Regions from separate parts of the Mesorhizobium sp. B264B1B genome, predicted to be linked through region 4. Evidence: predicted binding sites of a transcription regulator. Region 4 holds the regulator's gene; each other region holds the start of a gene.

Region 1 (8,005 bases), on a different contig from region 4:
CCGCGCGCACCATCGCGCTTCGCCGACGAGGACTGAGATGGCCATAAAATTCTCCGCCAAGGACCAACCGCCGGCGCCCGCCGCCGCTGCAAAGCCAGTCAAGCCGGCTGCCGCGCCGAAGGCCGATGCAGCTGCCGAGGCCGCGACCGATCTATTCAAGTCGCCGGCCGAGGCGCCGTCGCGCAAGGCAGGCAAGAAGAAATAGCGCCTTGCCGCAAGACGCCGACCGCAATCCTGCTGCGCAGGGGCTGTTCAACCCGGTGGCCGCAGCCAGCCTTTCATCGTCGCAACGAGGCACCGTCCCGGCATTTGATTGCCAGAGCTGCGGCGCCTGTTGCTCCTACTCGGCCGAGTGGCCGCGCTTTTCCACCGAGGACGACGCGCACCTCGACCGTATCCCGGACAAGTATGTCGCGACCGATCTGTCGGGTATGCGTTGCGAGGGCCCGCGCTGTTCGGCCCTCTGTGGCGAAGTGGGCAAGGCAACCGCTTGCGGCATCTACGAGCTGCGCCCGGATGTCTGCCGCGCCTGCATGCCCGGCGACGAGGATTGCCTGATGGCGCGTCGGGCGCACGGGCTGCCTGTCCTCTGATCTGACGGCGCCGCGGCTTGTGCGCGGGGATTTCGCTGCTACGCTGCCCGCCGGGCAGCACAGCGGAGGACCAAATCGTGAGCATCGAATTCTTGTTGACGTCGCTGATCGTGGTGGCTTCGCCCGGCACCGGCGTCCTCTACACGCTGAGCGCCGGGCTTTCCCGCGGCGCCCGCGCCTCAATCGTCGCCGCTTTCGGCTGCACGCTCGGCATCATCCCGCATATGGCTGCCGCCATCACCGGCCTCGCCGCGCTCCTGCACACCAGCGCGGTCGCCTTCGAGACGCTGAAATATCTGGGCGTCGCCTACCTCCTTTACATGGCCTGGAACACGCTGAAGGAGAGGGGTGGTCTGAACGTCGAGGACAATGTCGCGCCGCGCTCCACCGGCAAGGTGATTGCGAGAGGCATCCTCGTCAATGTGCTCAACCCGAAGCTGTCGATCTTCTTCTTTGCCTTCCTGCCGCAGTTCGTCAGCACGACCGAGCCGCACGCGCTGTCGAAGATGCTGGAACTGAGCAGCGTCTTCATGCTTTTGACCTTCGTCATCTTCGTCGGCTATGGCATCTTCGCCGCCTCGATCCGCAGCCATGTCGCGTCGCGGCCGAGGGTGCTGACCTGGATGCGCCGCACGTTCGCCGGCGCTTTCGTCATGCTCGGCGCCAAGCTTGCGCTGGCGGACAGGTAGAATTCGTTCGCCTCGCCTTGGCACGAAATCGATGCCGAACAATGAGAAGGCGAGCCTTGGCCCGCCTTCTTTTGTTCTTCAACTCCGGACTAGCCGGCAATCATTTGTTCGCGCCGCCGAGCGCCTTCAATTTTTCGCAGAACGGGGCATACGGCTTGCTCATCGCCGCATCCTGACATTCCTTCATCATCATGGCTTGGTCGTCCTTGGACATTTTTGCCCAGGCGGCTTTCATCTCGGCGTCGGATTTCATCGTCTTCATGCTCGCATCGGTGAAGAACGGTTCCATCATCTTGGGCGAGTCGAGCGCTCCGGCAAGTGCCGTGCCGCTGAGAACGGTCAACGCGAGTGCTCCAAAGCAGGCGGTTCTGATGTTCATGACATTAGTCCTCCCTATGGTCTTTCTCGATCGTCGAATGGCGGTCGGACTCTATTCCTAGCACAAACCGATGTGTATTAGGAGTAACTCATATGGTGAAGCCGGCCTATCCCTTGACGTAGCCCATCGCCTCGACGATCCGCCCGCCCTCGACGCGCATCAGATTGACGCCGCGCAGCGAATTGCCGTCCGCCATCCAGTAGCGCCAGCGGATCGTCGCCCGCTCGCCGGCGACGAAGGTCTCCTCGATGTCGAAGCGCGTGCCGGGCTGGGTCGCGATCGCCGTCCATAGCCCGACGCAGGCCGCCTTGCCGGCATGGCGCGCACCGTCCGGTGCCGGCACGGTGTTTTCAATCACGCAGTCCTCGCCCACCAACTCGGCAAGCGCCGACGGATCGTGCAACTGGAACACATCGTTGAAGCGCCGCATGATCTCGGCTGTCCGCCGCGACTCTGGATGACCGTCCATGATGCTGCTCATCTCGTACTTCTCCTGATTCATTGTTGCGCGGCGGTACCCACGAGGGTCGCCTTGAGGTTGATCTGGGCCACGCCGGCCAGCGCGCGCGAAACGAGACAGCTCGCCTTGGCGGACTGGGCAAGGCGCTCGAACTGGTCTTCGGCGAGCCCCGTGACCTCCACCGCCGTTTCAAGGTCGATGCGGGTGATGGTCGGCCCGGCCTCGGTCGCTCCGAGGTGCACCCTGGCGATGGTGCGGATGTCCCGGGGAACATGACCTCCCTGGCCAAGGATGAAGGTCAGCGCCATCGAGAAACAGCCGGCATGCGCGGCCGCGATCAGTTCTTCCGGGTTGGTGCCGGGGCCGTTCTCGAAACGCGACGGAAAGGAATAGGCGCCTTCGAACACACCGCTGCCGAGCCGCAGCCGGCCTGAACCTTCCCTCAGCGTGCCTTGCCACTCGGCCGAAGCTTCACGAATTGTCATTGCTGTTCTCCCTTCTGGTTCGATCGATATGAAATATCAGGCTCCGTCGATGACGACCTTCCCGAAGACGTCGCCCTGCTGGAAATAGCGGTAGGCGTCGCGGGCCTCGGCGAAGGGGAAGACCTTGTCGATGACCGGTCTCAACCGGTGCGCCGAGACGGCGTTGAGCATCGTTTCGAGGTTTGCGCGGCTGCCGACGAACAGACGGCCGATTGTGACGAGGCTGCGCTGATAGACGGCGCCGGGGATCTGCACCGTTGCGCCCTTCGCATCCTGAATGGTGAGCAGCACGATGCGCCCATAAAGCGCGCTGGCGATCAGCGACTGCGCGAAGGTCGGCGGGCCGCCGGTTTCGACGGTAAGGTCGATACCGCCGGTTTCGCCACGCACCATCGCCCCCCATTCCGGCATGTCGGTCGAGGAGACGACGAGGTCGGCCCCCATCGCCCGCAGCTTGCCGACCTTCTCGGCGCGAGAGGTGACGGCGACGACGCGGCAGCCGAGCAGCTTGGCGAACTGCAACGCGAACAGCGAGACGCCGCCCGAGCCTATGACTAGAACCCATTGGCCGGGCTTGGGAATCTCCGCCCCGGTCAGTGCGTTCCAGGCTGTCAGGCCGGCGCAGCTCAGCGTTGCCGCCTCGCGCCAGTCGAGATGCTCGGGAACTCGCACCGCCCATTGCTCGTCAAGCACGGCGTACTCGCCGAGCATGCCATCCAGCGTGCAGCCGAGCTGGTCGATCAGTCCGGCATTGATGCGGCCATCGATCCAGCGGGCGAAATAGCTGCCGGTGACACGGTCGCCGACGGCAAAGCGTGTGACATCATCGCCGATGGCGACGACCTCGCCGGCGCCGTCGCTGAGCGGAACGATCCCGCGGCGCGGTGTCAGGGGGTAGGTGCCATTGAGGATCATCGTATCGCGTCGGTTGAGCGAGGTGGCGCGCACCCGCACCACGATCTCCTGGGCACTTGGCTCCGGTCGCACCTCTTCCCGCATCACCAGACATTCGGTTCCGCCCAAACCCTCAAGACGATAGCTGCGCATTTCGGCTCTCGATTATATAGACTGATCTACATATTATGTAGACCAGTTGTCATATTTCTGGCAAGGCTTATAAGGATCTCTCCTGACAGAGGTTGACATGGCGAACGATACGAGAGCCCGCATACTCGAAACGACCGGATTGCTGCTCAGGCGGCGCGGCTATCACGGCACTTCGCTCAATGACATACTGAGCGCCAGCGGCGCCCCGCGCGGCTCGCTCTATTTCCACTTTCCCGGTGGCAAGGATCAGCTGGTCGTCGAAGTGACGCGCGCCAGCGTGGCCGAGGTGACTGAGAGGCTTGGCGCCGAGCTGGCGGCGGAAAGCGATCCGGCGGTTGCCGTTCACCACATTTACCAGTCGGTCGCTCGCATGCTGGAGGACAACGAATTCTCGCTCGGCTGCCCGATCGCGCCGGTCGTGCTCGATGCGCCGAACGACGTGCCGGACTTGGAGGAAATCTGCCGCTCCGCTTTCGAGCAGTGGATCGGCCTGCTGCGCCAGGCGTTTGTCAGGGCAGGGGTGGTCGAGCGCCGCGCACGGGCGCTGGCGCTGTTGGTCGAGTCCTCGCTGGAAGGCCTGATGGTGATTGCCCGCGCCACCCGCGATCGCTCATCGATCAACGTCGTGGCCGATGAGGTGGCTACCCTGATCGAGCAGGCAGTCCTCGCCGGCAAGGCGACGCGGCAAGCGGAGAGCACTGCTGTCTGACGCTGATTCCAACCGACTACGCTGAAGCAAGGCCTGAATGTGCAAAGAAAAGGGCGGCATCGCTGCCGCCCTTTCCACATGCATAAAGCAGATGGCTGGATTAGAAGTCCATGCCGCCCATACCGCCCATGCCGCCGCCGCCCATGCCGCCAGGCATGCCGCCGCCAGCCGACTCCTTCTTCGGAGCCTCCGCGATCATGGCTTCGGTGGTGACCAGCAGGCCGGCGACCGAGGCCGCGTCCTGGAGAGCCGTACGCACGACCTTGACCGGATCGACGATACCCATGGCGATCATGTCGCCATATTCGCCGGTCTGGGCGTTGTAGCCGAAGGTCGCGCCCTTGTTCTCGAGGATCTTGCCAGCAACGATCGATGCTTCCGCACCGGCGTTGGCAGCGATCTGACGGGCCGGAGCCTGCAGCGCGCGGCGCACGATGTTGATGCCGGCGGCCTGGTCGGAGTTGACGCCGGTGGCCTTGAGGTTGCCCGAAGCGCGCAGCAGGGCCACGCCACCGCCGGCAACGATGCCTTCTTCCACGGCCGCGCGGGTCGCGTTGAGGGCGTCATCGACGCGGTCCTTCTTTTCCTTCACTTCCACTTCGGTCGCACCGCCGACGCGGATCACGGCAACACCGCCGGCGAGCTTGGCCAGGCGTTCCTGCAGCTTCTCCTTGTCGTAGTCCGAGGTGGTCTCCTCGATCTGCTGCTTGATCTGGGCAACGCGGCCCTGGATCTCGGCCTTCTTGCCGGCGCCGTCGACGATGGTGGTGTTCTCCTTCGAGATCGACACCTTCTTGGCGCGGCCGAGCATGTTGAGGCCGACATTCTCGAGCTTGATGCCGAGGTCTTCGGAGATGACCTGGCCACCGGTGAGGATGGCGATGTCTTCCAGCATGGCCTTGCGGCGGTCACCGAAGCCCGGAGCCTTGACGGCGGCGATCTTCAGGCCACCGCGCAGCTTGTTGACGACCAGCGTGGCCAGGGCCTCGCCTTCGACGTCTTCCGAGATGATGAGCAGCGGCTTGGAGGTCTGCACGACCGCTTCCAGGACCGGCAGCATGGCCTGCAGGTTGGAGAGCTTCTTCTCGTGGAGCAGGATGTAGGCGTCCTCGAGATCGGCAACCATCTTATCGGGGTTGGTGACGAAGTAGGGCGAGAGATAGCCGCGGTCGAACTGCATGCCTTCGACGACTTCCAGCTCGGTCTCGGCGGTCTTGGCTTCCTCGACGGTGATGACGCCTTCGTTGCCGACCTTCTGCATCGCTTCCGCGATCATCTTGCCGACCGACTCGTCGCCATTGGCCGAGATGGTGCCGACCTGGGCGACTTCCTCGGAGGTCTTGATCTTCTTGGCGGCCTTGCCGAGAGCTGCGACCACTTCGGTCACGGCCAGGTCGATGCCGCGCTTCAGGTCCATCGGGTTCATGCCGGCGGCAACCGCCTTGTGGCCTTCCTGGACGATCGATTGCGCCAGAACGGTCGCGGTCGTGGTGCCGTCGCCGGCGATGTCGTTGGTCTTCGAAGCGACTTCGCGGACCATCTGCGCGCCCATGTTCTCGAACTTGTCCTCAAGTTCGATTTCCTTGGCGACGGTGACGCCGTCCTTGGTGATGCGCGGTGCGCCGAACGACTTGTCGATGACGACGTTGCGGCCCTTGGGGCCGAGCGTGACCTTCACCGCGTCGGCGAGGATGTTGACGCCGCGCAGCATGCGCTCACGGGCGTCGCGGGAGAATTTTACGTCTTTGGCAGCCATGTTCAACTCCTGGCAGGGGCTCGGATCGAGCCCGAAGATTTAAGATTCAGTTGATGGGAAGGCCGATATTCAGCCGATGATGCCCATAATGTCGGATTCCTTCATGATCAGAAGGTCTTCGCCATTGAGCTTGACTTCGGTGCCCGACCACTTGCCGAACAGGATGCGGTCGCCAGCCTTGACGTCCAGGGGCACGAGCTTGCCAGCCTCGTCGCGGGCGCCGGAGCCGACGGCGATGATCTCGCCTTCCTGCGGCTTTTCCTTCGCCGTGTCGGGGATGATGATCCCGCCGGCGGTCTTGGATTCGGATTCGACCCGGCGTACGACCACGCGGTCATGAAGCGGGCGGAACTTCGACTTTGCCATGTTTTCTTCCTCGATGAGAACGGTGAGAAACAGTTCCTCCGTCCGGCGAAGCCGGACAATCTACAAAGCCCGGCGGTACCGGACCTGTGGTTAGCACTCACCCAGGGCGAGTGCTAACGTGGCGGTGAAATAGGCTGCTGGCTGGCGAGAGTCAAGGCGCGCGCGAGCGGGCAGCGGCGCGAAATTTTGTTTTCCGCGAAAGCCCGCTCGCAGAACGTGCCAGTTGCCGCTGGCCTTTCATGCGAAATGCGCCGGTTCCTCCCGCAATCGACGGCGAAACAAGGCGCGGAGGGGTGCTCCGCCGCTACCGGTCAGAGATCCTGCCGCCCGATACTTCGATACGCAAGACGTGTCGATGTCACGGGAGAGGGGCGCGAAAGCCGCCGCCGAAAACTACAGAAACAATCTCAGCTGCGTATGGATGATGGACCTGTAGTCGTCGATCGTGCGGCGGCCTTCCTTCTCGTCCTGCGTCAGCGCTAGCCGCACGACGCCGCCGGCAAGCTGGAAGATCAGGAACACCACGCGCGCGAAGTCTTCGCGCCGGTCGGGCCGCAGCATCGGAGCGACGTGGTCGCAGAACATCTTGGCCTGGTGCCTTGTCTCAGCAATGTCGAGGTTCTGCAGCGCCTTGTCAGCCTGTATCGCGTTCTGCAGATCTTGGATGGCCGGGTCGTCGGCCACGCGCCGGTAATAGTCCTCGATCATGCGGTCCGCGGCAGCCGTCACGTCCTCAAGCCCACTTATTTCGGCGATGATCTCGCCGAAGCGTGCGCGGCTTTCCTCCGAGAAGCGCTCATAGAGCATCGCCAGGATCGCCGATTTGTTGGGGAAATAATGGTAGACGGTGGCGATCGGTCCGCCCGCCAGTGCGCCCACTTCCTTCATCGTCACCGCGTCGATGCCTTTTTCGCCGATCAGCCGCATGGTCGTCGAAAGGATCGCGTCGATGCGTTCGCGGCTCCGCTCCTGCTTGGGCCTGCGCCTCGGCGCCGTCGCCATCCGCCTTGCTTCCGCCATGCGCCCAATCTCTCGCGAGAGCTTCAAAATTCCCGGTTGACAAGAAACATGATCAAGTATCAGTTTCGTAATGCTGACAAGTTGTCAGCTTTTTTATCGCACTGCAAGGACGTTGGGAGGCGCCTCGTGACTGCGACGCAAGCCGTACAAGCGGAAAATGGCGATTGGCTGGTCGGCAACCCGACCGGCGTCGAGCTCGGCTCCGCATTATGGATCGGCTCGGTCGGGCTGCTGATCCTCGGGCTTCAGCCCGTGCTGCTTGGCGCGCTCTACACCGAGGGCCATGTCAGCGGCGATGAACTGGCGCTGGTCGCCACGGCGGAGATGATCGCGATCGCCATCGGTTCAGCCGTGGTGGCGATGCTGCTTTCCGCGCGCAACATGCGCTGGAAAAGCGCCGTCCTTTTGATCCTGCTGGCCCTGGCGAATGTATGGACCGCCCATGCCGCAAGCGCCAATGCGTTGATCGCCGCCCGCGCCATCGCCGGGCTGGCTGAAGGT
Region 2 (8,005 bases), on a different contig from region 4:
TCTGACCTGCCCTTCACGGCCGCAGAGGCCCCAAGCGGCAAGCTTTTGGCGATCCCCTATGCCGAGACGGCTCCGGGTACGGCCTTTGAGCAGCTGTCGCGGGCCTGGGCGCCGTTCAAGGAAGCCTATTACTATACCCAGCGCCGCGGATTTGCCGCGCCGCCGGGCATCCCCGACGTTGGCCCGCATGATTATGCGCTGGAAGGGTGCTTCAAGCTGTCCCTTCTGCCCGACCGCCCCGCAGGCGCGGTGCATCCCTTCCGGTTCGAGGGGCGAGACGGCGAGATCGCCTTGCGGCCGCATGACGGCTGCGGCTTCATCAGGGCGTCGCTGGCCGAGCGCATGCCGTCCGTTGCCCGGGCTCGCCACGACGCTCCCGAGCGGATGCCTGCCTTTGCCGATAAAAGGCAATCGGCGGTACCGCCCACGGCGCTGCAACATTATCCGCGCAGCGTCGAGGTGGCACAGGAGACCCGCGAGAAGGCTCTGGCGTGGCTCGAAACCCATCAAAGCCTCACCACCGAGGAGCTGTTTCGGACGGTCACGGGCGGGCATATCGAGGGTTCGAACGCTATCGCCGTGCCGTCCAGTGACGAATGCCTGTATGTGCCGACGGGCAAGAGCAAGACCTTGACCCGTGACGCTGGCGTACTTGTCGGACGCTCCCCCTATGACAAGCCCAACCTGCGCCCGTTCGCCGCCGACCGGGTCAGGTCGGCGCGCGATGGCGACCGCACCGCGGCGTTCCTGGATCGGTGCGTGGCCTTCCAATACAGCTTCAACGTCGCGCACAGATCGGGGGCTAGGCTTGCCGCCGACGATCCGACCTTCTTTGCCAAAGGCGTCTTGATCGTTGTGCCCGACGAAATGTGGCCGGCGGACTTCGCCGACCGCGGGATGGTGATGTCTGCCGAGGACGTAAAGTGCCATTCGCGCTGGCTGGAGGAAAAGGACCGGGTTAAGACCGACACCGCGCTCGAGTGCGTCGGCATCCTGCAGGCGACGGAGGTGTTCGCGCCCGGCTCTTTGGTTGCGGTTCCGACCGTCCAACAAAAAATGCTCGACGGCGATTTTGATGGCGATGCCGTCATCATCATCGGCGACCAGCCTCGCCTTTACGAGCATGTGCGCCAGTTCGACGCGCAGCTGCAGGCGCGCGGCATCGCCTCGATGAAGCCGCCGAAGTCGCACACGCCGGCCATTGAGAAAGGCGGCTACCAGTTCAGCCGGTCCAAGCAGATCCTGTCGGCCACCGGGCTGGTGCTGGAGACCTACAGCTGCCTGCAGCGCAACGTGCTGGCGCAGCCGCTGGAGGCGCAACGCTGGTTTGCTGAGCGTGCCATCTTCGGCACCTACGAGGGCATTCATCAAGAGCTCAAGGCCGACATCCGTGCATTGTTGCAGGAAGATCGGCCGAATGGCCAGACCCTCCATGAGCTGATCGCCAGGGCGGGGGAAGACAGCAAGACCGCCCGGCATCCGGTGGCCTGCGAACTGGCCGCGTTGCTAGTGGCCGAGCTCCAGGACTGGAACCTGCAGCTCAATAGCGAGCCGGCTCATGAGCAGTCGGACGTCAAGCAGAAGTTTGCGCGATCCGTGGCCTCAACCGGCGCGAAGCCTGCCGTCAGCGCCGAGGCCGCCGCGCTCTTCCCGAAACTCAGCGAATCCTATCCGGCAACCGCTGATGCCAGGAAACGCGTCGACTTCCTGCTCAACCGCTATCAGGCGCGCATTGATCCGCGGCCCGACGGCTACAACCCGGTCGATCTGCATGAAAGCGCGATCAATCTGTTGAGCGTCGGCATCAAGGTCGGCACGGACGCCTACAAGTCCGAAACCGGTGCGCGAGTGTTCATGCAAAAAACCACCGAATTGCAGCGGCTCATAGAGCAGAGGCCGGGCTTCAAGTCGGCGCCCTATGTCAAGTCGCAGGCGGCAAAGCTCCAACAGGGCCGGTTCGACGTCGATGGCAGCCTGGCGGATCTGAAGGACAACCCCACGCTGGCGGCGTCGGTCATGGAGGCCTCGATCAGACTCGCCGTCGAAAACCGAATACTGCCCAGCGCCTTAGCAATTCCGGCCTACGACGACCCCGCCAGCAGGATAGCGCCGAACAGCGAACAGGCCCTGGAGCGCGCCAGGCTCGAAGCCGCCCTCGCCCAAGCGCAAGAAAGCGCGATTACCGAAACTGTGCATGCGGTTGCCGAGCTTTTGCGGCAGGACGGCATCGAGGTGCAGGTGCCGCATCTTGATCAACGGTCGCGTGGGCAGATCGGGACAGCCAACGAGTTGACCGGCCAGGGCGTGAGCGCGGCGCCGGATGCCCAACTGGTCACCAGTGCAGTGCGCCATGTCTTTGAGATCCCGGACGAGGCTTTTACGCGCGCCTTCAGGAAGGCGGCACTGGCCTTCGAGGAGCGTGACTGCAGCGAGGTCGAGACCACCAACTGGTTCATCAGGATGGACACGCAGGGGTTACGCGGCGTTCACACGGCGTTCAGAACCGCACAGAACTATCGCTTCGAGGTCGAGTTCCATACGCCGGCCAGTTACCGGGCCGAGCTCGCGCAGCGCGCGCAGAGCGAATGCGAGCTGGTCCCCATTCCCCGTGGTGCCTGGGACATATTACACTGGGGCTCGTCAGGAGAAAGCAGGTCGAGGGCGGCAGGGACCTCCAGGTCGCCCACCGTCGCAAGACAACAGAGTGCGGTCATTCTCTCGCCGCATGCCGGCAAGATCGTCGCGGCCCTCGGTACGAGGCCGGTCGTGCTCGTCGGCATGCCGGCGAGCGGCAAGTCGAGCATCGGCCCCCGCCTTGCCAGGGAGCTGGGGGTGGAGTTTGTCGACATCGATAAACTTATCATCAAAGGGCACGGCGATATTAAGGATATATTCGAGCGCCGTGGCGAGCCCTACTTCAGGGAGCTGGAGACTAGAGAGCTCGCCGAGCAGTTGAAGAAAGGCCCCATGGTCATCGCAACCGGCGGCGGCGGCTTTGTCAAGCAGCCCAATCGAGACCTGATCCGCGAGAAGGCGGTGTCAATCTGGCTCAACACCGACCTGGATGAGATCGGCAGGCGCCTCCACCTGCAGCAGCGCTCCACGGGCGACACCGGCCGGCCGCTGCTGCAAGGCCCCGACATCAAGCAGCAGCTCGAAAACATGTTAGAAAAGCGCGGGCCAGACTACCAACAGGCCGATATCAAGGTGGTCCCGACCTTTAGAAAAGACAAGAAGAACGCCGGCATTTGCGTGGAGGCGCTCCACGATTTTCTGTGCAGCAGGGAGAGAGAAGCCGCCCTGACGCCCGCTGCCGAGATGTCACATGTCTCCGGTGCTTCCGGCACAGTCGTGGAAACCATCCAGGCGCCGGCGGCACCAATGAGTCAAGGTGAACTGCCGCCTCTCGACACCCTCACCGCCGACCCGCAGCCTTTGCTGGCCGGCAATAACGCACGAGCGGATTTAGCATCTTCCATGAGAAGCAGAGAACGCTCAAGTCGATGACAACAAGCTTTAGGCGACAACGATCAGGTCCTTTCGCAGGTTTGGTGCAGGGGGCGGGTTCGCGCCGAATGCTAACAAAAGTGGGAATCGCATGCATAAAGTCGTCAGAAGCCTCTGGCCGAGTCGATCTGGTCCTAGATGACACAGGAGATTCGTTGACCGCCCAATGGCCCGCCCTTCACAGCAGTGATGCGGCAGCAGGGCTTCGTTCGCGGTCTGGCAAGGTCTCGAGATGACAGGCTGCTTGTGCTTGGGATCGAGGTCATGGCCGAGGGCGTGGAGACAGAGGCAGACCGACAAATTCTGCACAGCTTGGCTGCAGAACCGCTCAGGGCTTCCTGTCCCTATGCCCCAATCACTTGAATTTGCAGTAAAAGAGTACGCGAAAGAGTTGTGACCGGTACCAGCTGTTGCTGACTGCATCAAGAAGAGCGTCAAAGGACGAGATGGGTGCTGGAAATGGACATGAGGTAATAGGCGGTATCAAGCGGCCAGTACGACGATGTAGCTGTGGTTCCGCGAAGTTGTGCAAAAAAAGGGCGGCATCGCTGCCGCCCTTTCCGTATTGCGCAGGTAGCGTGGATTAGAAATCCATGCCGCCCATGCCGCCCATGCCGCCCATGCCGCCGCCGCCCATGCCGCCAGGCATGCCGCCGCCAGCCGACTCCTTCTTGGGAGCCTCCGCGATCATGGCTTCGGTGGTGACCAGCAGGCCGGCGACCGAGGCCGCGTCCTGAAGAGCCGTACGGACAACCTTGACCGGATCGACGATACCCATGGCGATCATGTCGCCATATTCGCCCGTCTGGGCGTTGTAGCCGAAGGTCGCGCCCTTGTTCTCAAGGATCTTGCCGGCAACGATCGAGGCTTCCGCACCGGCGTTGGCCGCGATCTGGCGGGCCGGAGCCTGCAGCGCGCGACGAACGATGTTGATGCCGGCGGCCTGGTCGGAGTTGACGCCGACAGCGTTGATGCTCAGCGAAGCGCGCAGCAGCGCGACGCCACCACCAGCAACGATGCCTTCTTCGACGGCCGCGCGGGTCGCGTTGAGGGCGTCATCGACGCGGTCCTTCTTTTCCTTGACTTCGACTTCCGTCGCACCGCCGACGCGGATCACCGCAACGCCGCCGGCGAGCTTCGCCAGACGTTCCTGCAGCTTCTCCTTGTCGTAGTCCGAAGTGGTCTCTTCGATCTGCTGCTTGATCTGGGCAACGCGGCCCTGGATCTCGGCCTTCTTGCCGGCGCCGTCGACGATGGTGGTGTTCTCCTTGGAGATCGACACCTTCTTGGCGCGGCCGAGCATGTTGAGGCCGACGTTCTCGAGCTTGATGCCGAGGTCTTCCGAGATGACCTGGCCACCGGTGAGGATGGCGATGTCTTCCAGCATGGCCTTGCGGCGATCACCAAAGCCCGGCGCCTTGACGGCAGCGATCTTCAGGCCGCCACGCAGCTTGTTGACGACCAGCGTGGCCAGGGCCTCGCCTTCGACGTCTTCCGAGATGATGAGCAGCGGCTTGGAGGTCTGCACGACGGCTTCGAGAACCGGCAGCATGGCCTGCAGGTTGGAGAGCTTCTTCTCGTGGAGCAGGATGTAGACGTCCTCGAGCTCGGCAACCATCTTGTCGGCGTTGGTGACGAAGTAGGGCGAGAGATAGCCGCGGTCGAACTGCATGCCTTCGACGACTTCGAGTTCGGTCTCGGCGGTCTTGGCTTCTTCAACCGTGATGACGCCTTCGTTGCCGACCTTCTGCATCGCTTCCGCGATCATCTTGCCGACCGACTCGTCGCCATTACCGGCGATCGTGCCGACCTGAGCAACTTCCTCGGAGGTCTTGATCTTCTTGGCGTTCTTGATCAGCGTCGCGACGACTTCGGTCACAGCCAGATCGATGCCGCGCTTCAGGTCCATCGGGTTCATGCCGGCGGCAACGGCCTTGTGGCCTTCCTGGACGATCGACTGCGCCAGAACCGTCGCGGTCGTGGTGCCGTCGCCGGCGATGTCGTTGGTCTTCGAAGCGACTTCGCGGACCATCTGCGCGCCCATGTTCTCGAACTTGTCTTCAAGCTCGATTTCCTTGGCGACGGTGACGCCGTCCTTGGTGATGCGCGGGGCGCCGAACGACTTGTCGATGACGACGTTGCGGCCCTTCGGGCCGAGCGTGACCTTCACCGCGTCGGCGAGGATGTTGACGCCGCGCAGCATGCGTTCGCGGGCATCACGGGAGAATTTGACGAGCTTCACAGCCATTTTTTTGCTCCTGGGCAATTCGGCCTAAATTCAGATTGGATGTGATGAAAGGCGACGGCGGTCAGCCGATGATGCCCATCACGTCGGATTCCTTCATGATCAGAAGGTCTTCGCCATTGAGCTTGACTTCGGTGCCCGACCACTTGCCGAACAGGATGCGGTCGCCAGCCTTGACGTCCAGCGGGACCAGCTTGCCGGTTTCGTCACGAGCACCGGAGCCGACAGCGATGATCTCGCCTTCCTGCGGCTTTTCCTTTGCCGTATCCGGGATGATGATCCCGCCCGCGGTCTTGGATTCGGATTCGACCCGCCGAACGACCACGCGGTCATGAAGCGGGCGGAACTTCGACTTTGCCATTTTTTCTTCCTCGGTGAGAGCGGTGAGAAACACCGTCCGGCCACGCCGGACAAACTGCAAAGCCCGGCTTTGCCGGACCGTTGTTAGCACTCACCGCGAGCGAGTGCTAACAACGGGAGGATTAAGGGGTAAGCCGGAGATAGTCAAGACGAAAGGGCAGGCGCATGAGCAAAATCTTGATCCAAAGCTCTCAGGCAAGGCGACCACTTTGAACACTCCTGCTGACTTCGTCATTTGGCATTCTCGGCAGCGCGTTTCGACAATTTATGTTCGCCTACCATTCCCAGCGGCTTTGGAGTGCTAAGAGCCTGTGAATTTCTTTGAAGATCCGTTGCAACGCCTGCGCGCTGCGGGGAGTGCTGATCAGGCAGCGAGACTTGCGAACTTCTTGTGCCAGGAGGCATTCGGATTGAAGGCCGTATCTCGCTTGTGGTTTGCTCAAACCCAGGACGCAGGGGTTGCTGCCGCTTACTTACATTTTGTCGGCCAGCCCGCTACGGCTGTCGCCGCATCACCGCACCTGCACACGGGTGCGCCTCGCGAGGAAGTTCATTCGGGAACAAACCCACTCGGAGTGCTGGTAGTCGGCAAGTGGTTTTGTTGCTGCCAAGCTCATCAGGTGCGCTCAATCCGCCGCGGCACCCCCCGTCTCACAATGGACTATGGCGCGTTTGATCCACACCAGAGCCGCCCCGGTAGGATCGGCTCCGTCGGTCAGACCAGACGGTGGCTGACTTTTCTAAACTCCAACCAATCAGGGGCGCCTCTAAACTCCAACCAATCAGGGGCGCCAGGAACAGGTCTGGGAGTGGGTCGCGAGTGACATCCGTACGCGAGGCAGCGCGCCTCCTCCAAGGGTGAAGATGCTCGCAGCCGAACTTGATCTGCCACATGCCGGCTTTGAAGTTCGTCGAAGCGAGAATAACCGTTGCTGGCGAAGTGACCCTGCATTACACCTGTGTAGCTTGGCATAGGTTGGGGACAGATTGTCTAAATAGTCCTGCGGGGCCGAGGGCCGACTTCCTCGAACCCGTCCGAGTAGAAATCGACGTGCGTTTCCATTTTGGTTGCGCGGGTGCTCCAACCTCAAGTCGCTTCCAACCACGAGCGCGGCTTTCCCGCACAGCGACCTCGAGCAGACAAGGGGCAATCATTGGAGCGCATCTCGGGTCGAACATACAGCTCCGAAATCTGGCCGGACTTGCCTCCTGCATAGATCGCCGTGCACTCATTCAGTACGACTATGCCGGCCGGCTCGCCACATTCATTTCGTTGGCAAGCACTGTCGCCGCGCTTTGTTTGACGAAGTCGGGCGTGGGCGCTTTCCCGCCAGAGAGTTCATCGAGTAGCGCGTGAATGAAACGGGCGCCCGTTTCTGCGTCCAATAAGTTGGCCCGTCCAGTAGATACGGAAGGCATGGTTTCTCCCCCTCCTAGGGGGCGGCGTCCCGATTCGTGCTGCCAATCGCAAGGTGCGCTGGCAAAAAATGGAACTGCGAATCCGGCTATGATGGAGGGCTGCTCTCCTGTATGCAAGCCATTCTTGGGATTTGCAAAAACCGTCGCCCGCTCGTCCAAGCCAGGGATCTCTACACCATCTGACCGCGCGCGAAGCAAGATTCTGCTTAGCTGCTAGCGAGGACCGAGCTTGCGGACCCCACAGACCCCATGGTCAGCGTCGGGCGATTTCCCCAATCAGCCGAACATATTCGCCTTCTGGTTGCCCATAGATACCAGCTGCTTGGGCAACGAGGCCTTGGCGGTCTCGAATGACGATTTCACCTCGTCGCGAACGGATGAGGCCACGGCCCTCGAGCACTTGGAGCCCAACGGTGACCCCCGGCCGCCTTACGCCGAGCATAACAGACAAAAACTCGTGAGTGATCGTAATGC
Region 3 (8,005 bases), on a different contig from region 4:
GCGCCAGCTATCAGGCGATCTGGTCAGTCGTCGGCGAAGCCCCAGCGGGCTCCACATTCATCGTCGACGCCTGGTTCGGTTTCCAGCCGCGCGAGCTGCTTGAGGATCATCTCAGGAATGCCGGTGTCGAACAGACTTTCGAAATCTGGTGCCACGCGCCGGGCGAGGTTTTGGCCGAACGCTATGGCGCCCGGCTCGGCCAGCGTCCCGCCGGCCATCCAGGCGCGGCCTATATCCCCGAACTGATCGAACTCGCCAGGCGCGCCGAACCGCTGCGGCGCGGCCCGCTCTTCGACGTCGACACGACGAAACCGATCGACTTCGATGCCATCATGGCATGGCTGCGAGCGATAATGACGGGCGACGTTTAGAACGTTGATGGACAAGAAGCAGCTGGGCTCGCCAACTCCGAAAGCCGTTTCGCTTTCGAGCTGGCCAGGCCTGCCTAGTCAATAACCGACGGTGAAGCGCTGCTTTATGTAGGCGGGCTTCTCGATCTCGTCGACCATCGCGATGGCGTAATCCTCGAAGGAAATGCTGCTGCCCTTGTCCGAAGCCAGAAGCGTGTCCTTGCCGAGGCGGAACTTGCCGGTCCGCTCGCCCGGGATGAACATGGCGGACGGCGACAGGAACGTCCAGTCGAGGTCATCGATGGTCTTCAACTTGTCCAGGAAGTCAGCGCCCTTCTGCGCCTCGGCCTTGTAGATGTCAGGAAATTCGGGCGTGTCGACCAGCCGCTTGCCAGGCGAGACCTCAAGGCTGCCCGCGCCACCGACGACCAGGTAACGCTTCACGCCGGAGGCTCGCACCGCGGCGATCAGCGTGTCGGCATCGCTGTCGAGGAAATGCACCGAACTGATCACCACATCGTGGCCGCGGACCAGCTTGGCGAGGCCTTCCTTGTCGAAGACGTCGCCCTTCCTGGCCGTCACGCCAGGCAGCGCGGCGATTTTTTCAGGATTGCGGGCGATGCCGGTGACCGTGTGGCCACGGCCGGAGAGTTCCTTGAGCAGGCGCGAACCGACTGCGCCCGATGCGCCGATGAGAGCGACTTTTGCCATGTCTTTTTCCATTCCTTGTTGGAGGTGGGTTGGGGGTCACGCGGCCGCGATATGAGCGAGGAGATTGTCGAAACTGCCGAACAGCGCGTTCGAACCGATGAGGCGCGGCGCATCGTTGCGGATGACGGCGAGCGAAGGCACGCCATTGGAATGCAAGCGCTGGAACAGCGCGCGGCCTCGGCCGACCAGTTCGCGGTGAGCTGTCAGCAATCCTTCGGTTGGCGCCTTCACCAGTTCGCCGGCATCGGCCATGCCGGCGGCGGCGAGCACCTCGGCGACACCGCCGACCGTGACGATATCGCGCCCATCGACATAGCGCGCGTTCTGGATCGCCTTCAGCGCGGCCAGCCGGCGGCCGGGATCTTCCGGGCCCGCTGCGGTAATCGCGAGGGTCGCGGCATGGGAATCCAGCAACGTGCCGCGAACATTCAGCACGTTGTCCCGATAGGCCTGCGTGAAAACCTGTCCCGTTAACCGCTCGATGCGCTGGTCGTTCGCCCAGGCATGGGCGGCAAAACCGTCATCCATCGGCCGAGCGCCTGCCCCCGAAAACAGGCCGGTCGGCAAGAGCTCGACGCGCACGCCGCTGGCGGACAGTTTTTCGAGCATCGGGCTTGCGCCATAACACCAGCCGCAGAGCGGATCGAAAAGATAGGTCACTTCTGGATTGCCCACGGTCGCCCGGTCTCCGTTGCGGTGGCGTTGGCTGCCCCGTCCGCCAAATGTCTTGGCTTACATGTGGCAGGTGATGGTCTTGCAATAAACGGTGCCCAATAATACAAACTGTCTGATCTAATCAGACAAAGCATGTGACCGAACTCCTGAATCTCAATCGGCTTGTCTATTTCACCACGGTGATGGAGACAGGCTCGTTCACCACGGCGGCGGACCGGCTTGGCGTGGCCAAGGCCGTGGTCAGCCACCAGATCGGCAGGCTTGAACAGGAATTGGGCGCGACGCTCATGCGGCGCACGACGCGGCGTGTCACGCCGACCGAGGAGGGTCGCCTCTTCTACGACCGCGCGATGATCATCCTGCGCGAAGCCGAAGCGGCCTATGGCGAGATCTCGCACGGGGCGATCGAACCCAAGGGAATGCTGAGGCTGACCGCGCCGCTCGACTATGGCACCAAGATCGTTGCGCCGGTCATGGCCGCCTATCTCCGAACCTATCCGCATATGCGCGTCGAGGCGATTTTCGATGACGCCGTCAGCAATCTGGTGGACGAGCAGATCGACCTCGGCATCCGCGTCGGCTGGCTTGCGGATTCCTCCAATCAGGCGCGGCGCCTGGGCACGATACAGCAGGTCGTGGTGGCGAACCCGACCTTCGCCGCAAGGCTGCCGCCCGATGTCACCCCGCGCCAGGCAAGATCGCTTGCCTGGGTCGGCAACGCCCAGCTGCGCGGCATCGGCCAATGGCTGTTTTCAAGAGAGGGAGAAACGGTGTTGACCGAACTCAACCCGGTCATCATGTGCGACAAGAGCCCGGCGGCTCTTGCCTGCGTGCTCGCCGGTATCGGATTGGGCGTATTTCCCGACTACAGTGTCGGCGACGATATCGCCGAGGGGCGTCTCGTGCCGGTATTTGCCGACTGGACGTTGCCTGCCGGCGGCATCCATGCCGTTTTCCCTCCGGCCCGGTTCCGGCCAGCCAAGGTCCGCGCCTTCGTCGAGTTGCTGGCGGCCGCCGAGAAGAAACGCTCGCGTCTCGTCGAAACGGCCTGAGGCGACGGAGACAGCCCGCCAGCTCAAGGCTGACGGGCTGATCGTTTTGGTCGCCGGGCGCTCACCGATAGGTCGCGTATAGATCCTCAATCCGCTCGCACGGTGCGGCCGCTGGGCGCGGTACTCGCAGGCGAGATCATATTCGGCACCAGAATGTCATTGCGGCGCGCGAAGGCGATCAAGGTCGCCCGCACGGTTTCCGCATCGATCTCGCCGGCAATGCCGGCTTTGCAAGCGTTGAGGGCGACGGCATGGGCGCCGTTCCGGCTGGCAACGGGCCAGTCCTGCAGCACGGCATATGCTTCCATCGCAGTCTCGATCGTCACCGGAAGCCCCATTCCGACCAAGATCGTCACGGGTTCTTCAAAGCGCATCTGTGCCATGGTTTAAACCTCCATTCGACGGCAAACGAACCGAAGCATGTCGGGCAGCCTGGTGCGCGAAGACAGGTCGGCGCGGATAGGGCGGGTGCGCCGGTGTCGTCGGATTTCCGGCAGCCGCGAGCCTGATCTCGGCTGGCTCGACCCGGCTTGGCTTGAGCACCGGCGAGCCTCGGCCGGGCGCCGGTAGCGCCCTATGCGCCCTGGCGAGCGCCTCGAGCCAGGCAAGGACGGAAAGCGGCGGAAGCGCCCGCCCATCGAGCCAGGCGGCGACCTGGCTTTGCGGGCAACCAAGCTCGTCGACGAGGTCTGCCGCTTTCCACCTCAACGTTTTCAGGCATTCACGCAATTGGCCCACGATCATGTCGGTCCTCCTCCCAACCGGACATCGGTCCATCGTTTGCTGTGGGGCTCCGATGATCGCGTCCTCCATCCCTGGTTGAGCCGCCGGAGCTTTCCGAGGCTGCCGACACATGCTGCGCGGCCAGGAACATCAGCGTCGACGCCGCCGTTCGGCGGCTCCAGCCTGCGGACTCGGCCATGTCGAGAACGCGCATCAACAATGGCCCCAGCACGCTCCTGCATTCTGCCTCGTAGGCGAGAAATTCGTTTGCCGGATGCGTGGGCGCCGAAACGGAACCGATACCGGTCATAGTGGTCTCTCTCCAAACTTTCCCCGGGAAGCGCCCGCTCCCACTTGTGGGAGCGGGCGGCCTCCCAGCGTCCTAGAAGTCCATGCCCGCGCCGGCGGGCATGGCAGGGGTCGCGGCCTCCTTCTTTGGCTTCTCGGCCACCATCGCCTCGGTGGTGACCAGCAGGCCAGCGACGGAAGCGGCGTCCTGAAGCGCGGTGCGCACGACCTTTGCCGGATCGATGACGCCTTGGCCGTAGAGATCGCCGAACTCGTTGGTCTGGGCGTTCCAGCCCCAGCCGAACTCGCTCTTCTCACGCAGCTTGCCGACGATGATCGAGCCCTCGGCGCCGGCGTTCTCCGCGATCTGGCGCACCGGGGTCTCGATCGCACGCCGCACGATCTCGACACCGGTCCTCTGGTCGGCATTGTCGATCGGCAAGGCATCGAGCGCCTTGGCGGCCCGGAGCAGCGCGACGCCGCCGCCCGGGAGTACGCCTTCCTCGACCGCCGCACGGGTCGCATGCAGCGCGTCGTCGACACGGTCCTTGCGCTCCTTCACCTCGACTTCCGTCGAACCGCCGACACGGATGACGGCGACGCCACCGGCGAGCTTCGCCAGCCGCTCCTGCAGTTTCTCGCGGTCGTAGTCGGAGGTGGTCTCCTCGATCTGCGCTTTGATCTGGGCGATGCGGCCCTGGATCTCTTCCTTGCGGCCAACGCCGTCGACGATGGTGGTGTTTTCTTTTTCGATCACCACCTTCTTGGCGCGGCCCAGCATCTGCAGCGTGACGTTTTCGAGCTTGATGCCGAGATCCTCGCTGATCGCCGTGCCGCCGGTGAGGATGGCGATATCCTCCAGCATCGCCTTGCGGCGATCACCGAAGCCGGGCGCCTTGACGGCCGCAACCTTCAGGCCGCCGCGCAATTTGTTCACGACCAGCGTGGCGAGCGCCTCCCCTTCCACGTCCTCGGCGATGATCAGCAGCGGCTTGCCCGACTGCACGACCGCCTCGAGGACGGGGAGCATGGCTTGCAGGTTGGACAGTTTCTTCTCGTGGATCAGCACATAGGGCTCTTCAAGTTCGACGCGCATCTTGTCCTGGTTGGTGATGAAGTACGGGCTGAGATAGCCGCGGTCGAACTGCATGCCTTCGACCACCTCCAGTTCGGTCTCGGCGGTCTTGGCCTCCTCCACCGTGATGACACCTTCATTGCCGACCTTCTCCATCGCCTCGGCGAGGAACCGGCCGATCTCGGGATCGCCGTTGGCCGAAATGGTGCCGACCTGGGCGATCTCGTCGTTTTTCGTCACCTTGCGAGCGTTGGCCTTCAGTTCGGCAACGACCGCCTCCACGGCCTTGTCGATGCCGCGTTTCAAATCCATCGGATTCATGCCCGAGGCGACGGCCTTGGCGCCTTCCTTGACGATGGCTTGGGCAAGAACGGTCGCGGTCGTGGTGCCGTCGCCGGCGATGTCGTTGGTCTTCGAAGCGACTTCGCGCACCATCTGCGCGCCCATGTTTTCGAACTTGTCTTCCAGTTCGATCTCCTTGGCCACCGTCACACCATCCTTGGTGATGCGCGGCGCGCCGAAGGATTTGTCGATAACGACGTTGCGGCCTTTGGGACCGAGCGTCACCTTCACCGCATTGGCCAGAATGTCGACGCCGCGCAGCATCTTCTCGCGGGCTTCGGTATGGAATTTCACTTCCTTGGCAGCCATTGGATCACTCCTTCAATTTAGGCAGCTTTCGTTGACTGGTAACTTGGCAAGAAGCCGTCAGGCGGCCTTCTTCACGGTCGCGGTCTGCTCGATCACGCCCATCACATCGCTTTCCTTCATGATGATCAGGTCTTGGCCGCCGAGCTTGATCTCGGTGCCGGACCATTTGCCGAACAGAATGCGGTCACCCACCTTGACGTCGAGCGGCTGTAGCTGCCCGGCTTCGTTGCGGGCACCCGGGCCAGCGGCGATCACCTCGCCTTCCTGCGGCTTTTCCTTGGCTGTGTCGGGAATGATAATGCCGCCAGCCGTTTTCTCCTCGGCTTCGATGCGGCGGACCAGGATACGGTCGTGCAATGGGCGGAACGTCATGTCGTTCTCCTTCAAGGACAAACAGTTTTTGAGGTTCCTCCGCGCCGGACCGGCAATATCGGCCCGGCACGAGGTGCCGCGACCCTTGTTCAGGCATCGCGCGCGCATATCGAGCTAGTTTTGGAATTTTCCGGTTTCAAGAGGTTGGCGCAAAAATTTTGGCGCTCGTCGCATGAGAGTGCCAACGCGTTGTTATCATGCGGGGATTCTCGCCAAGTCGACGATTTCACCGCTTGAATTTTGGTGAAGAGCTAACAAGATTATCCTGGCCGGCGCTGCCGAAGCACAGCCGGAAACTGGACGCTATCGAGGAGTTTTTGCAGACGGAGGACAGCGATGGACCGACATAAATTTTCGCCGATCATGCCTTCCCTGACTGACACGCCCGACACCTCGCTTGACCGGCTGCTTTCGCCGGCGAGGCACTTCAAACATCCTGACGAGGTATTGGAAGACGACGCGCTCGACCTCTGGGAAAAGCGGGCGATCCTGTCGTCTTGGGCCTCGGATGCCTGCGCGGTGGAGTCGATGCCGGAACTGCGCCTGCCGCCGGGAGTCGAGCGGCCGGTTTGCTTCGACCACATCATGGAGGCCCTATGCAAGCTCGACATCGACGTGCCGGCGCCGCGGTCCACGCCGGACGAATTCCGGCACGACTTCGCCAGGATGAATGCATGAGGTCGTCAGCGAAAGGAGAAACATATGGTGACTGCGGTCAGCAGAGAATTCCGCCTGCAGATGGATGGCTACGGCCTGACCACGGCCGAGATTCACTATTATATGCCTGACTACCCCAACCTGCTGCAGCTCTATGTCTGGCAGGAATACGACCTCGCTCCCGATTTTCCGGAGCTGAAGGGCTTCCTTGGCTATTGGGAAAGCGAACTGGACGGCGCGCTGCATTCCGTGCGCGTCGCACACCATCGTCTAATCACACCGTCGGAATGGCGCGCCGTTGACGGCATCGTTGCCATCCATTGAGCGGATCACATTGAGCGGATCAAAAAACCTGAAGCGCGTCGCCTGCAACGCGGCGCGCTCAAAGGCTCGATTGAGCATACCTAAAGTCAGAGCTTCCGAGCAGGATGGGCGGTAGGAATTCGTGTTATCCTGCTCTGACAGCCATCAGCGGGGCCGCCCCTGGCATCCTCGCGGAGCGGGGTTGGCGAGGCGAAGGGGAGCGGCCCCTCGTCAGGCCGGCTCGCTTGGCCGCCTTCAAGAAAGCCTTGTAGGCAGCACGCCCGCTGCGCCAGCCATCCAGCGCATCACGGCATGCGCGACCGGCGGCGCGCCAGCTTGGTCCGCGCGCCCATTTCGGCCATTGTTGATCCAGGCATTCCAGAGCCTCGAAGCTGCTGGCGACCTTGCGTGGGGCATCCGATAATTCGAGGGTAATCGGCTGAGGAAACCGAATATCGTTCATCACTTCCTCCGTTTTTTGACGTCTTTTTGCGAGTAAGCAATCGGATGGCGTCACCGGCGACCGTCCATCCGTGATCGAGATGGTCAGCCGTTCAGGCCGCGTCAAGAGCCGCCGGAATTTCGACGAGACGTTCGATCAGGCCTCTTGACGCCACGCCCGTCAGTTCCCAGATCGATTCCGCCGGCGCCGGAAGGGCCGGCAGGTCAAGGAGTGCCGATCCTTGGCACTCCTCGTACCCATGTTGCTCAGCGAAGGAGGATGTGGCTATGAGAACCGCTTTCGACTTTTCACCGCTCTATCGGTCGAGCATAGGCTTCGACCGCATTTTCGACCTGCTGGAGAATGCCAGCCGCACGGCGAACGTCGACAACTGGCCGCCCTACGACATCTCCAGGACCGGTGACGACGCCTACCGCATCACCATGGCGGTAGCCGGCTTCGGTCAAGACGAATTGAGCATCGTGCATGAACCCAACATGCTCGTCATCGCCGGCGAGCGTGCCGGAGAGGACAATGGCGAATACCTGCATCGCGGCATCGCCGGACGGCCGTTTGAGCGACGCTTCGAACTTGCCGACCATGTGAAGGTGACCGGCGCCGGCCTCGTCAACGGTCTCCTGACCGTCGATCTTCAGCGTGAGATTCCCGAAGAGATGAAACCGCGCAAGATCGAGATCGGCACCAG
Region 4 (8,005 bases):
GACGAACAGCACCAGGTCGCCGCGCCGCGCGATCAGGTCGATCTCGCCGAAACGGGTGCGATGGCGGCGCGCCAGGATCCGGTAGCCTTTCAGCACCAGCGCCGCCGCCGCCAGCCATTCGCCGCGATGGCCGCGCCGGTAGGCCTTTTGACGGCTGACGCTCGGGAGCCTAGCCACGGTCCTCTCCAGAGGCATCCCTGAGTTCCAGCAGCCGCCGGTAAAGCGCCTGCTTCTGGCCGCCGGTCATCTTCGCCGCTTCCGCCGCCGCCTTCGAAGCCGGCATTTCGGCGGCGAGCGACAACAGCATCCGGTCGATATCGGCCGGCTCGTCCGCCCTGGCCTCGGCCGGACCGACGCACACCACGATCTCGCCCTTCGGCGTATCGGCCGCCGCATAGTGGTCGGCCAGCGCCCGCAGCGTGCCGGTGCGCATCTCCTCGAAGGTCTTGGTCAATTCCCTGCCGATCGCTGCCTTGCGCTCGCCGCCAAGCGCTTCGGCCATCGCGCCGAGAGACTCGGCCAGCCGGCGCGGCGATTCGAAGAAGATCAGCGTCGCCGGCACCGCTTTAAGCGCGTCCAGCCGCGCCAGCCGCTGCCCCGCCTTGACCGGCAGGAAGCCGGAGAACAGGAAGGCATCCGAAGGCAAGCCGGATGCGGTGAGCGCGGCAAGCGGCGCGGACGGACCGGGGATGGGCACGACGCGAATGCCCTGGTCGAGCGCCTCGCCGACCAGCCGGTAGCCGGGATCGGAAACCAGCGGCGTGCCGGCATCCGAGATCAGCGCCACGCTCTGCCCCGACTGGAGCGCCGCTATCAATTTTGGCCCGGCCTCGCCGGCATTGTGCTCGTGATAGGCCGTGGTGCGGCGGCGGATGCCGTAGCGGTCGAGCAGCACGCGCGACACGCGCGTGTCCTCGCAGGCGACCATGTCGGCGGCGGCCAGCGTCTCAAGCGCGCGCAGCGTGATGTCGGCGAGATTGCCGATCGGCGTCGCCACCAGATAGAGCGCGGGTTCGAGCGGCCGGGCCGCGATCTCGGTCTGCCCGATCACATAGCTGCGCTTTCCCGTCTCGCCAGTCACCGGTGCCCTTCTCCGTCAGCGGCGCGCCCGCGTCCAGATGGAGCCGCGAAGGACGTTCCGAAATCATCCGCCCTGTTTGGCACGGCCCGCGCCGGGTTGCAAAAGCCGCTGTAATGCAAGGCGAGCGCCATTCCTTCGCCACAGTAGGGAACGAAACCGTCTTTCGCAGATTTAGCCCCTGATTCCCCCGGGAGGACAGGATGGACAGACTGACCATACAGGACGCTTTCGAGCCCTACTATGCAGGCCGCAAGCGCTTTGCCGCGCAAGGAGACGGGAAGCCGCCCGCCACCACGGACGGCAAGCAGGGGCTCGCGCGCCGCCCTCCACCAGAGATCAAGCTACCCGACAACGAACCCGACAGCACGACGGAGCACTGACCGGACGATGCCCAATCGCTTCGATATTTTCATCACCCGTCTCGAAACCAAGAACGCCCGCCACGGCGCAGCACTACCCTCGATAAGCGACCAGCACCGCGCCCGCCGCGATAAGGGTGACGCCAAGCCAGTTCGCACCGGTGAGCCGCTCGCCGAGAAAGACCGCGCCAAACACCGCCACAAGCACGACGCTTAGCTTGTCGATGGGCGCCACCTGCGCCGCATTGCCGATTTTCAGCGCGCGGAAATAGCAGAGCCACGAGGCTCCGGTCGCCAGTCCCGACAGGCTAAGGAAAAGCCAGGTCTTCCCGGAGATTGAGGCCCACGATTGGAATTGGCCGCTGGCGGCGAGGATCGCCGCAAGCACGACCAGGATGATGGCTGTCCGGATGAGGGTGGCGAAATCGGAATTGATGGTCTCGATGCCGACCTTGGCAAAGATCGCCGTCAGTGCCGCGAAAGTCGCCGACAACAGCGCCCAGAATTGCCAGGAAAGCGTCAGGTTCATTCGGATAGCCTCACCGGTCGGGTCTCAACTCAGATACCGCGAAACAGCTGCCTCCAGAAGCGTAATCTTGGCTTCGAGATTGGGAGCAGCATCCCCGCCTACCGCGCCAGATCGGCCACCACTGCGTCGAGCACGATCATGCCGGCGGGCGTGGCGCGCAGGCGGGCGTTGCCGATCGGCGCCACCAGCCCTTCGCCTTGCAGCACCGACAGCCGTGCGCTCGACAGGCCGCGCCCGGAAAACGCTTCGTAGCGCGACAGGTCGATGCCTTCCGCCAGCCTCAGTCCCATCAGCAGGAACTCGTCAGCCTCTTCGGAGCGCGTCAGGGTCTCGCCGCCGGTGACGCCATGGCCCTTGGCCTCGACCAGATTGGCCCAGGTTTCCGGCATCCTCTCCGCGATGGTCACGACGCGGTGGCCGTTCTCGACGAAGCGGCCATGCGCGCCGGGGCCGACGCCGACATATTCGCCATAGCGCCAGTAGGTCAGATTGTGCCGGCTTTCGGCACCCGGCCGGGCGTGGTTTGAGATCTCATATGCCGGCAAACCATGGGCTGATGTCACCTCTTGCGTCAGCGCATAAAGGTCGGCGGCGTGGTCGTTGTCGGGGATGATGAATTTCTTCGCCGCGTGCAGCGCGTGGAACGGCGTGCCTTCCTCGATGGTCAGCTGATAGAGCGACAGATGGTCGGCGGCGTGGCCGATCGCCTGTTCGAGCTCCGATGCCCAGGCCTCCGGCGTCTGGCCTGGCCGTGCGTAGATCAGGTCGAAGGAGAGCCTTGGGAATATCTCCCGCGCGAGCCCGATCGCGTGCAGCGCCTCGTCCACATTGTGCAGCCGGCCAAGGAAGCGCAAATCCTTGTCGTTCAGCGCCTGCACGCCGAGCGAGACCCGGTTGACGCCCGCAGCGCGATAGCCGCGAAAGCGTTCGGCTTCGACCGAGGAGGGATTGGCCTCCAGCGTCACCTCGATGCCGTCGGGCACCGTCCAGTTCTTCGCCACGGCGTCCAGGACCCTGGCCACCGTTTCCGGCTTCATCAACGACGGCGTGCCGCCGCCGAGAAAGATGCTGGTCACCTCGCGTGGGCCGGTGCGCTGGCGCATCGTCGCCAGTTCCGCCTCGAAGGCGGCGGCAAAGCGCTCCTGGTCGACCGGCTGGTGGCGGACATGGCTGTTGAAGTCGCAATAGGGGCATTTGGCCGCGCAGAACGGCCAATGCACATAGACGCCGAAACCGGGGCTGCGGTCGAGCGGCATGGTGGCGCCGGGCCTGATCATGCCGAACCTGACCTGGCCAGACCCAATCGAGCTTGGGCGAATTTCTGGAAGGCGCGGGCGCGGTGCGACAGAGCCGTGGCCTGGCCGGGTTTCCAGCCGTGTTTTTCCTCGGCACTCATCTCGCCGAAGGTCTTTTCGAAACCGTCGGGCAGGAACACCGGGTCGTAGCCGAATCCGAGCTCGCCGCGCGGCGGCCAGACCAGCGTGCCTTCGGCCTCGCCGCGGTAATATTCGGCCTCGCCGTCGGGAAAGGCGAGGCAGATGACGGCGACGAAGCGTCCCGTGCGCTGCGCGGGCGTGGCGGCGCCGACTTCCTGCAGCGCCACTTCGGTGCGCTGCATGGCGATGCCGAAATCCCTGCTGCCATCAGGCGTTTCGGCCCAGTTGGCGGTGTAGACGCCGGGCGCGCCGTCGAGCGCGTCAACGCACAGGCCCGAATCGTCCGACAGCGCCGGCAGGCCCGTCGCCTTGGCCGCGGCGAAGGCCTTGATATAGGCGTTCTCCTCGAAGGTTGTGCCGGTCTCCTCGGGTTCGGGCAAGCCATAGTCCTTCGCCGATTTCGCCTCGAATCCGAATGGCGCCATCAGATCGGCGAATTCGCGCAGCTTGCCTTCATTGTGGCTGGCGACGACGATCTTTTTTCCGTCGAGAGAATGCATCAAAGTCCCCAGATTCTCGGCTCGGCGAATTCGATCGAATTGCCGGAGGGATCGCGGATATAAAGCGAGCGGCCGCCTTGCGGCCATTCGAATTCGCTTTCGACAGCGATGTTCTTCGCCTTCAGATGGGATTTCCAGCGGCTGATTTCATCGGCGGTCGCCGCAAAGCAGAGATGGCCTTCGCCCGATGTGCCGTGTGGCGGCACTTTCAGCCTCGCGTCGGGCGCGGGCGGGACCTTGGTCGCCTCCGCGTTGAAGATCAGCAGCACGCCGGCTCCGCAACGGAAGAAGAGATGGCGGCCCTCGACCTTGCCGAGAGGAGTGAGGCCGAGGATGTCGGTGTAGAAGGCTTCGGCAGCGGCGAGGTCGGTGACGTAAAGAGCGGATTCAAGAATGGCAGAGGGGATCACGAGGCACCCCCCTCTGGCCTGCCGGCCATCTCCCCCGCAAGGGGGGAGATTGGCAGCGTGAGCGCCGGCTCATGGTATTCTATTCTGATTATTGGCGAAGCTCTAGACAACAGCCGATCTCCCCCCTTGCGGGGGAGATGCCCGGCAGGGCAGAGGGGGGTGCCCAGGCTCCGCATGAATAAACTACGCCACCGCCATCTGCTGCAAACTCACCAGCCTCTGGATGCCTTTCTTGGCCAGGCCCATCAGCTCGGCGAACTGCCCTTCCGAAAAGGGCTCGCCCTCGGCCGTGCCCTGGATCTCGACGATGCCGCCCTTGCCGGTCATGACGAAATTGGCGTCGGTGCCGGCGGAGGAATCCTCGAGATAGTCGAGGTCGATGACCGGCTGGCCGTCATGGATGCCGCAGGAAATCGCCGCGACATGGTCCTTCAGCACCTTGGCGACGCTCACCATCTGCCGCGCTTCCATCCAGCGCAGGCAATCGTAAAGCGCCACCCAGCCGCCGGTGATGGAGGCGGTGCGGGTGCCGCCATCGGCCTGGATGACGTCGCAGTCGACGGTGATCTGCTGCTCGCCCAGCGCCTGCAGGTCGACCACGGCGCGCAGCGAGCGGCCGATCAGCCGCTGGATCTCCAGCGTGCGCCCGCCCTGCTTGCCGGCGGAGGCCTCGCGGCGCATGCGCTCGCCTGTCGAGCGCGGCAGCATGCCGTATTCGGCCGTCACCCAGCCTTTCCCGGAATTGCGCATCCAGCCCGGCACCTTTTCCTCCAGGCTTGCCGTGCACAAGACATGCGTGTCGCCGAACTTCACCAGGCACGAGCCTTCGGCATGTTTGGAGACGCCGCGCTCGAAGGAGATGGCGCGCATTTCGTCGAACTGGCGTTTGGAGGGGCGCATTCGGCCTGCTTTCTTGTCAGCTTTTTTGAATCTTGGCCGGCTTTTAGACGCATGCGGGGCACGGCGTAAAGGAAAATGGACCGGCGGCCGCAAACGCGGCGACACCGGGGCGATCGCGCAACACGACACCGGGGTGATCGCAAGTGCGACACCGGGGTGATCGCAAGTGCGACACCGGCTGATCGCGCAACGCGACACCGGGTGATCGCAAGTGCGACACCGGGTTGCGCGCAGCGCCGCGAAGTCTATATCCTTGAACCGGAGGTTATGGCCGCAATGACCAAGGCAGTCGATCCCGCTTCGCAGTCGCTCGCTCTTCACGCGCCGGCACTTCAGGCGCCCGCACTTCAGGCGCCCGCACTTCAGGCGCTCGACATGCGTTCGCGCGACATCTTCCGGCGTATCGTCGATTCCTATCTGAGGGACGGCGAGCCCGTGGGATCGCGCAGCCTGTCGCGCATCCTGCCGTCCTCGCTGTCGCCCGCCACCATCCGCAACGTGATGAGCGATCTCGAACATCTCGGCCTGATCTACGCGCCGCACATCTCGGCCGGCCGTCTGCCGACGCAGGCCGGCCTGCGCTTCTTCGTCGACGCCTTCATGGAATTGGGCGACCTCTCCGACGAGGAGCGGCGCAGCATCGAGGCGCAGGTGCGCGCCTCCGGCTCGGGCGCCACGCTGGAACACATGCTGACCGAGGCCAGCCAGATGCTGTCGGGCATGTCGCGCGGCGCCGGCCTGGTGCTGGCCGCCAAGAACGAGGTGGCGCTCAAGCACATCGAGTTCATCCAGCTCGAGCCCACCAAGGCGCTGACCGTGATGGTGTCGCAGAACGGCGACGTCGAGAACCGGGTCATCGATCTGCCGGCCGGCATCACCGTCTCGCAATTGCACGAGGCCTCGAATTTTCTCAACGCCCATATTCGCGGCCGTACGCTGGCCGAGGCGCGGGCGGAGGTCGAGCGTATCAAGAAAGAGACAAGGGCAGCGCTCGACACGCTGTCGCAGGACCTGGTGGAGAAAGGGCTGGCGGTGTGGGCCGGCGCGGAAAGCGGCCTGCCGGCGCGCCTGATCGTGCGCGGCCGCGCCAATCTGCTCGAAAACGTCACCGCCCAGGCCGACATCGAACTCCTGCGCCACCTGTTCGAGGACATGGAGACGCAGGACGGGCTGATCCAGCTGCTCGACCTCGCCGAGGCGGGACCGGGCGTGCGCATCTTCATCGGCTCGGAAAATAAGCTTTTCTCGCTCTCCGGCTCGTCGCTGGTCGTGGCACCCTACCGCGACAAGGACGCCCGCGTCGTCGGCGCGCTCGGCGTCATCGGCCCGACCCGGCTCAACTACGCCCGCATTGTCCCGATGGTCGACTATACGGCGCAGCTGATATCGCGCATGCTGCGCTGAGAGCTGGGATCGATCCAGACGGCCGAGGAGAGAAAAGATGGCGCTGGAATCGTTCAAGGCCCAGATCAGCCTGCTGCTGGAGGAGATGGTCAACCAGCCTGAGGATGTGCGCGAAGTGCAGGAGCAATTGCGCGAGAAGCTGCGCGAAATCCGCGCCATGGGCATGCCGCTGCCGGCCGATCTCGTCGAACTGGAAAAGAACCTCGACGCCGATCTCGATCTCGACGCGGATACCTGACCCGAATTCCTTCAACTCCCCGTGTCGTCCGGAACGACTGCCGAGCCCGCCCGTTCCCTTGATGCATGTGACTTCGGTCTTGGGACAACGACATGCATGAAGAAGCGAGAAGCTGGAGACTGGGATGATCCGACTTGCCGGCGCCGTGGTAATCGCTGCTGCCTTGCTCTTCGCCGCGACGGCATTGGCCCAGCAGGAAGAGCCGGTGCTGAAGGGCGCGGCCGCATTCGGTGACTGGCGGGCCGATGCGCCGGGCGTGCGCCGGTTGATCAGCCCGCAAGACCAGCCCAGGCCCTATGTCACCAGATCCGCCTCGAACGGCGCCGGTCCGGTGCAAAGGCCGCAAGGCGCCGAGCCGCGGCTGCCGGCGGGCTTTTCGGCGGAACTGATCGCTTCGGGCATCGACAATCCGCGCGTCGTGCGCGTCGCGCCCAATGGCGACCTGTTCGTCGCCGACAGCGAGGCCAACCAGATCCGCGTCTACCGTCTCGGCGAGGGCAGCGCGAAACCTGTCAGGGACGGCATCTTCGCCCGCAATCTCAACCAGCCCTACGGCATCGCCTTCTACCCGCCTGGGGACAACCCGCAATGGGTCTATGTCGCCAACAGCGACAGCATCGTGCGCTTTCCCTACCGCGATGGCGACCTGGAGGCCTCCGGCGAGCCGGAAACCATCGTCCGCGATATTCCGGCCACTCATCACTGGACCCGCGACATCGCCTTCTCGCCGGACGGCAAGACGCTGTATCTCTCGGTCGGCTCCGGCTCGAACGCCGCCCAGGACATGGCAAGGAAACCGCGGGGCGGGCTCGACGCCTGGGCCAGGTCGAAGCCGCTCGGCGCCACCTGGGGCGCGGAGGAAGGCCGCGCCGACGTCAGGGCTTTCGACCCGGACGGTAGGAATGGGCGCATCGTCGCCACCGGCCTGCGCAACTGTTCGGGCATGGCCATCCAGCCGGCGGCGGGCGCGCTGTGGTGCGTGGTCAACGAGCGCGACGCGCTCGGCGACAACGTGCCGTTCGAATATGCGACCGAAGTGAAGGAAGGCGCCTTCTACGGCTGGCCCTGGTACTATATCGGCGACAATGAGGATCCGCGCCACAAGGGCGCGCGTCCCGACCTTGCCGGCAAGGTCACCGTCCCCGACA

What was found. The regulator HrcA, encoded in region 4, represses chaperone genes, less so after heat shock. The targets are predictions, from matches to a motif close to GTTAGCACTCNCNNNNNGNGAGTGCTAAC.
Region 1: groES (co-chaperone GroES) is a predicted target of HrcA. The motif match lies at 6,574-6,602, and genes of this name have one in related genera.
Region 2: groES (co-chaperone GroES) is a predicted target of HrcA. The motif match lies at 6,196-6,224, and genes of this name have one in related genera.
Region 3: LB547_RS19120 (co-chaperone GroES) is a predicted target of HrcA. The motif match lies at 6,055-6,083, and genes of this name have one in related genera.

The regions. Positions count from the first base shown of each region.
Region 1 covers NZ_JAIUIS010000002.1:560,951-568,955, reverse strand. The annotation lists gene LB547_RS06610 (hypothetical protein) at 1-36, shown strand, start outside; gene LB547_RS06605 (hypothetical protein) at 38-205, shown strand; gene LB547_RS06600 (YkgJ family cysteine cluster protein) at 210-593, shown strand; gene LB547_RS06595 (LysE family translocator) at 671-1,282, shown strand; gene LB547_RS06590 (hypothetical protein) at 1,383-1,661, opposite strand; gene LB547_RS06585 (nuclear transport factor 2 family protein) at 1,768-2,142, opposite strand; gene LB547_RS06580 (OsmC family protein) at 2,160-2,606, opposite strand; gene LB547_RS06575 (zinc-dependent alcohol dehydrogenase family protein) at 2,643-3,653, opposite strand; gene LB547_RS06570 (TetR/AcrR family transcriptional regulator) at 3,751-4,362, shown strand; gene groL (chaperonin GroEL) at 4,463-6,118, opposite strand; gene groES (co-chaperone GroES) at 6,188-6,484, opposite strand; gene LB547_RS06555 (TetR/AcrR family transcriptional regulator) at 6,878-7,504, opposite strand; gene LB547_RS06550 (MFS transporter) at 7,631-8,005, shown strand, end outside.
Region 2 covers NZ_JAIUIS010000015.1:33,467-41,471, forward strand. The annotation lists gene LB547_RS25615 (shikimate kinase) at 1-3,507, shown strand, start outside; gene groL (chaperonin GroEL) at 4,091-5,755, opposite strand; gene groES (co-chaperone GroES) at 5,817-6,113, opposite strand; gene LB547_RS25630 (Crp/Fnr family transcriptional regulator) at 7,785-8,005, opposite strand, start outside.
Region 3 covers NZ_JAIUIS010000009.1:1,030-9,034, reverse strand. The annotation lists gene LB547_RS19155 (ROK family protein) at 1-371, shown strand, start outside; gene LB547_RS19150 (NAD(P)-dependent oxidoreductase) at 450-1,061, opposite strand; gene LB547_RS19145 (DsbA family protein) at 1,098-1,736, opposite strand; gene LB547_RS19140 (LysR family transcriptional regulator) at 1,871-2,788, shown strand; gene LB547_RS19135 (DUF982 domain-containing protein) at 2,875-3,171, opposite strand; gene LB547_RS19130 (hypothetical protein) at 3,510-3,821, opposite strand; gene groL (chaperonin GroEL) at 3,894-5,525, opposite strand; gene LB547_RS19120 (co-chaperone GroES) at 5,583-5,897, opposite strand; gene LB547_RS19115 (hypothetical protein) at 6,234-6,575, shown strand; gene LB547_RS19110 (usg protein) at 6,600-6,878, shown strand; gene LB547_RS19105 (DUF982 domain-containing protein) at 7,003-7,320, opposite strand; gene LB547_RS19100 (Hsp20 family protein) at 7,587-8,005, shown strand, end outside.
Region 4 covers NZ_JAIUIS010000007.1:201,524-209,528, reverse strand. The annotation lists gene LB547_RS16635 (YraN family protein) at 1-177, opposite strand, end outside; gene rsmI (16S rRNA (cytidine(1402)-2'-O)-methyltransferase) at 170-1,081, opposite strand; gene LB547_RS16625 (hypothetical protein) at 1,282-1,461, shown strand; gene LB547_RS16620 (EamA family transporter) at 1,535-1,969, opposite strand; gene hemW (radical SAM family heme chaperone HemW) at 2,068-3,246, opposite strand; gene rdgB (RdgB/HAM1 family non-canonical purine NTP pyrophosphatase) at 3,243-3,905, opposite strand; gene LB547_RS16605 (VOC family protein) at 3,905-4,315, opposite strand; gene rph (ribonuclease PH) at 4,499-5,215, opposite strand; gene hrcA (heat-inducible transcriptional repressor HrcA) at 5,492-6,619, shown strand; gene LB547_RS16590 (hypothetical protein) at 6,657-6,857, shown strand; gene LB547_RS16585 (PQQ-dependent sugar dehydrogenase) at 6,982-8,005, shown strand, end outside.